Linked DNA regions of Tolumonas auensis DSM 9187. The protein of the gene in region 2 interacts with the protein of the main gene of each other region in a pairwise test. Links are inferred from orthologs where the notes say so. Each region holds a gene or a part of one and is shown on either strand. Other genes may lie near its edges.

Region 1 (2,894 bases), 2.4 Mb from region 2 along the record:
AAAATTGCCGCAACGCCCCGGGAAGCAGCCCGGGATGCGGACATCGTATTTATGTGCATCGGTAATGATAACGACGTGCGCGGCGTCGTTTACGGTGACGACGGCATTCTTGCCGGACTAAAACCCGGTGCCATTCTGATTGACCATACGACTGCCTCCGCCACACTGGCGCATGAACTGGAAAATGCCTGCCACAAACAGGGAAATCATTTTATGGATTGCCCTGTTTCCGGTGGTCAGAGTGGTGCCGAAAAAGGCAGTCTGACCATCATGTGCGGTGGTGATGAGCAGACGTTTGCTATCGCGAAACCGGTCATGGAAGCCTATGCCCGTCAGATCCAGCTGGTGGGTAAATGTGGTGCCGGCCAGCGCTGCAAGATGGTGAATCAGATCTGTATCGCCGGTGTCCTGCAGGGCTTAAGCGAAGGTCTGTTGCTGGCAGAAACCGTGGGTCTGGATATTCATCAGGTGGTCGAAACACTGAAATATGGCGCCGCCGGTTCCTGGCAGATGGAGAACCGCGCCGAAACCATGGCGAAGAATGAATTCAATTTTGGTTTTGCGATCGACTGGATGCGTAAAGACCTGGGGATTTGTCTGGAAGAAGCTGAACGGCAAAATATCGATCTGCCGCTGACCAGACAGGTAGATGAACGTTATGCCGAACTGCAGCAGGAAGGCTGCGGCCGGATGGATACCTCGGCCCTGATTCTGGCACTGAAAAAGTAACACTGCGCAGAAACAAAAAATCCGGCCTGAGCCGGATTTTTTATACAAGAAACAGAATCAACGCTTTTTCGCTTTGGCGTTCGGCAGGTCGGTAATCGAACCTTCGTACACTTCCGCAGCCAGACCCACTGACTCATGCAGCGTCGGGTGAGCATGGATAGTCAGCGCGATATCTTCTGCATCCGCACCCATTTCGATGGCCAGACCGATTTCACCCAGCAGTTCACCGCCGTTGGTGCCGACAATCGCACCACCGATCACACGGTGAGTTGCTTTGTCGAAAATCAGCTTGGTCATACCGTCAGCGCAGTCAGATGCAATTGCACGACCGGAGGCAGCCCATGGGAACACCGCAGTTTCAAAGTTGATACCTTTGGCTTTCGCTTCTTTCTCGGTCAGACCAACCCATGCAATTTCTGGCTCGGTATACGCGATTGAAGGGATCACTTTCGGATCGAAGTAGTGTTTCTTACCAGCGATAACTTCTGCTGCCACATGACCTTCGTGCACACCTTTGTGCGCCAGCATTGGCTGACCCACGATGTCACCGATAGCGAAAATGTGCGGTACGTTAGTACGCAGCTGTTTGTCGACTTCGATGAAACCACGGTCAGAAACTGCGATACCGGCTTTCTCGGCATCCAGCGCTTTACCGTTTGGTACACGACCTACCGCGACCAGCACGCTGTCATAACGAACTGGTTCTGCCGGTGCCTGTTTGCCTTCAAAAGAGACATACAAACCGTCTTTTTTCGCTTCAACGGCGGTGACTTTGGTTTCCAGCATGACGTTGAATTTCTTTTCAACACGTTTTGCGTAAACCTTCACCACGTCTTTATCGGCAACCGGAACCAGCTGATCAGCGAATTCAACAACGTCGATTTCCGCACCCAGCGCAGAGTACACAGTACCCATTTCCAGACCGATGATACCACCGCCCAGAACCAGCATTTTGCCCGGCACTTCTTTCAGCTCCAGCGCATCGGTAGAATCCCAGACGCGTGGATCGTTGTGCGGAATGAACGGCAATTTTACCGGACGGGAACCCGCTGCGATAATCGCGTTATCAAATTTGACCGTGGTTACTGAACCATCAGTCGCAGTCACATCAATGCTGTTAGGACCGGTGAATTTGGCCACACCGTTAACGACAGGCACCTTACGCTGCTTGGCCATGCCAGACAGGCCGCCAGTCAGCTTGGTCACTACTTTTTCTTTCCACAGACGGATCTTGTTGATATCAGTTTGTGGTTCACCGAATACGATACCGTGCTCCGCCAGTGCCTTAGCTTCTTCGATAACTTTCGCAACGTGCAGCAGTGCTTTAGACGGAATACAACCGACGTTCAGACATACACCACCCAGTGTACCGTAACGTTCGATCAAAACGGTTTCCAGGCCCAGGTCGGCAGCACGGAAAGCAGCAGAGTAACCGGCTGGGCCGGCACCAATTACCACCACCTGAGTTTTGATTTCATTACTCATCATGACCTCTTTTGATTATTCAGTTGCTTCCGGAAACATACTAAACCTAGCATGCTTCCGGAGAGACAGACAAAATTACAGTACCAGACGACGAATGTCGGACAGCACATCAGTCAGTGTCGTAATGAAACGCGCACCTGCAGCACCGTCGATGACGCGATGGTCATAAGACAATGCCAGAGGCAGCGTCAGGCATGGCACGAACTCTTTACCGTTCCACTTCGGCTTCATATCTGATTTAGAGACACCCAGAATAGCCACTTCCGGCGCATTGACGATTGGGGTGAACTGAGTGCCACCGATACCGCCCAGGCTGGAGATAGTGAAGCAACCACCCTGCATATCCGAGCCAGTCAGCTTACCGGCACGTGCTTTCTTGGAGATCTCAGCCAGATCTTTCGACAGTTCATAGATGCCTTTCTTGTTCACATCACGAACTACCGGTACAACCAGACCATTTGGCGTATCAACCGCGACACCGATATGAATGTATTTCTTCATGATCAGTGTAGAACTATCTTCTGACAGCGAGCTGCAGAAACGTGGATGCGCTTCCAGTGCTTTGGCTGCTGCTTTCAGGATGAACACCAGAGGTGTGATCTTGAAGCCCAGTTGTTGCTTCTCGGCAATCACGTTCTGTTCTTTACGGAACGCTTCCATCTCGCCGATATCAGCTTCAT
Region 2 (2,957 bases):
GTGTTCCGCCGTTGTGCAATGAAAGGCATGGCGTTTAACCTGAATACCACCTCGTTCTTCCTGTCACGCGAGACGTTGCTCCCGTCACATCGATCAATCCTGGCACGATTACGAGCCGCATTGTTCATCTGGCTAAGCAAAAACTCGCTGCGTACCAACGACTTTATCCATGTACCGGCCGATCGGGTGGTGGAAATGGGTGTACAGGTCGAAGTATAAGCTCACCTGTTGCACATGAGCCGGGGTTATTCCCCGGCTTTTTTGTCTGTTGGGTCTGCGAACAACAACAGGTATAATCTTTTTTTACTGTATAAAAACCCACCCCTGTTCACACCGGGTGAGGCATTATTTCTGGAGCTGTGATGGATATCTCCCACCTGCTGGATGGTCTGAACGATAAACAACGCGACGTCGTTGCAGCTCCGCTGCAAAACATGCTGGTACTGGCTGGTGCCGGTAGTGGCAAGACCCGGGTGCTGGTTCATCGCATTGCCTGGTTGTTACAGATCGAGCAGGTATCCCCGCACAGCATTCTGGCCGTAACCTTCACCAACAAAGCGGCCGCAGAGATGCGCGGACGTATTGAACGTCTGCTCGGAAACAGTCTCGGTTTTGGCCGCGGCGGCATGTGGATCGGCACCTTTCATGGTTTGGCTCATCGTCTGCTGCGGGCTCATCCGCTGGATGCCAATCTGCCGGAAGATTTTCAGATCATCGACAGCGATGATCAGTTGCGGCTGCTGAAACGCATTCTGCGGAACCTGAATCTGGACGAAAAGCAGTGGGTACCCCGCGCCGTTGCCGGTTATATCAACAGCAAAAAAGACGAAGGCTTACGTCCGCACCATATTGATGTTTATGATCCGGTGGGCCGCACCTACCAGAAAATTTATGCCACCTATCAGGAAACCTGTGATCGTGCCGGTTTAGTCGATTTTGCCGAACTGCTGCTGCGGGCCCATGAGTTATGGCTGCATAAACCCCATCTGCTGGAACACTATCAGCAACGCTTCCGCCATATTCTGGTGGATGAATTTCAGGATACTAACGGCATTCAATACGCCTGGATCCGCATGCTCGCCGGTGACAGCAGCAAGGTGATGATCGTCGGGGATGATGACCAGTCCATCTACGGCTGGCGTGGTGCCCGCGTGGAGAACATCCAGCGTTTCATGCAGGATTTTGACGACGTACAAACCATCCGTCTGGAACAGAATTACCGTTCCACCAGCACCATATTGAAAGCGGCTAACCAGCTTATTGCCAACAACTCAGCCCGGCTGGGTAAAGAACTCTGGACGGATGGTGTCGCTGGCGAATCAATTTCCGTCTATGCCGCCTTCAATGAAATTGATGAAGCCCGCTTTGTAGTCAGTCGCCTGAAAGCCTGGCGCGAACAGGGTAACAGCTTGCTGGACGCCGCCATTTTATACCGGAACAACGCCCAGTCGCGCATTCTGGAAGAGGCGCTGATGCAGGAACAGTTACCGTATCGTATCTACGGTGGTCTGCGCTTCTTCGAACGTCAGGAGATCAAAGATGCCATCGCTTACCTGCGTCTGCTCAGCAATCACAGTGACGATGCCTCCTTTGAACGCGTCGTTAACACCCCAACCCGCGGCATCGGCGATCGGACGCTGGGCCTTATCCGGGAAGCAGCTCGTGACCGGAGCCTGAACCTGTGGCAATCCGCCTGGCAGTTGTGTGAGCAGGGTGTGCTGGCTGGCCGGGCTGCCAATGCGGTGCGTAACTTTCTCGCGCTAATCAATCAGCTGGAAACCGATACGTCAGAATTACCGCTGCATGTGCAGGTCGATCGGGTGATCCGCCAGTCCGGTTTATGGACGCATTACGAAAACGAGAAAGGTGAAAAGGGTCAGTCACGTATCGAAAACCTGGAAGAACTGGTCAACGCCACCCGGTTATTTCGTCCGGCCGAAGAATATCTGGATATGAGCCCGCTGACCGCCTTTCTGGCACATGCCACGCTGGAGTCCGGCGATAAACAGGCGGATGAATTTGACGAAGCGGTACAGCTGATGACACTGCACAGCGCCAAAGGGCTCGAATTCCCGCTGGTCTTTATGGTGGGTGTTGAAGAAGGCATGTTCCCCAGCCAGCAGAGTTCGGAAGAACCGGGACGCCTCGAAGAAGAACGCCGTCTCTGCTATGTCGGCATGACCCGAGCGATGCAGAAGCTCTATCTGACGCATGCGGAAAGCCGCCGTCTGTACGGGAAAGAGAGTTACAACCGCCCCAGCCGCTTTCTGAAAGAGTTGCCCAGTGACTGTCTGGAAGAAATCCGGCTGCGGACACAGGTCGGCTGGAGTAACAGCGCTCAGTCGCAAAGCCGTTTTAGTCAGGAAAAGCTGCAGGACAGTTTCGCCAGTACCGGTTTTAAACTGGGTCAACGGGTGCTGCATCCGACCTTTGGTGAAGGTGTGGTGCTTAACTATGAAGGCGTCGGTGCACAAAGCCGGGTGCAGGTAAACTTTGCCACAGCTGGCAGCAAATGGCTGGTCGTTGCCTATGCCCGTCTGGAAGCTATTTAATGCATCATCCGGTCAGGCCCTTGATGGTCTGGCCGTTCATAACTGAATGAAATAAGTCATCGCTTCCGCAAGCTTATATCACTTTTCCTGCACAAAGGACGCGACTAACTCCATCCGGTTACACTACACTCTGCAGAGTTAACTTTTCATGCAGGGATGTGAATGATGATCGGATTACTGGTGGTACTCGGTGTTCTGTTACTGGCCGTGTTCTGGCTTGTCTCTATTTATAATCAGTTGGTTGCACTCAAAGGCCGCTATCAGAATGCGTTTGCTCAGATCGAAGTGCAGCTGAAACGCCGTTACGATTTAATCCCCAATCTGGTCGAAACCGCCAAAGGCTATTTGCAGCATGAGAGTAAAACGCTGACTGCCGTCACTGAAGCACGCAATGCTGCCTTAGCC

The links. Proteins that work in one complex are often made in the same cells at the same time.
Region 1: the proteins of uvrD (region 2) and lpdA interact in binary tests that used the Escherichia coli proteins (3 or more experiments, as listed by UniProt). The link is inferred for Tolumonas auensis DSM 9187 from one-to-one orthologs.

What each region holds. Positions count from the first base shown.
Region 1 is NC_012691.1:2,809,235-2,812,128, forward strand. It holds lpdA (dihydrolipoyl dehydrogenase), read right to left. Parts: upstream 2,215-2,894; coding sequence 787-2,214; downstream 1-786. Other genes in the region: TOLA_RS13085 (NAD(P)-dependent oxidoreductase), read left to right, coding at 1-729; aceF (pyruvate dehydrogenase complex dihydrolipoyllysine-residue acetyltransferase), read right to left, coding at 2,290-2,894. UniProt on the Escherichia coli protein: Lipoamide dehydrogenase is a component of the glycine cleavage system as well as of the alpha-ketoacid dehydrogenase complexes.
Region 2 is NC_012691.1:392,178-395,134, reverse strand. It holds uvrD (DNA helicase II), read left to right. Parts: upstream 1-362; coding sequence 363-2,552; downstream 2,553-2,957. Other genes in the region: TOLA_RS01840 (LemA family protein), read left to right, coding at 2,715-2,957; kup (low affinity potassium transporter Kup), read left to right, coding at 1-219. UniProt on the Escherichia coli protein: A helicase with DNA-dependent ATPase activity. Unwinds DNA duplexes with 3'-5' polarity. Translocates on single-stranded DNA with 3'-5' polarity. Initiates unwinding more efficiently from a nicked substrate than double-stranded DNA.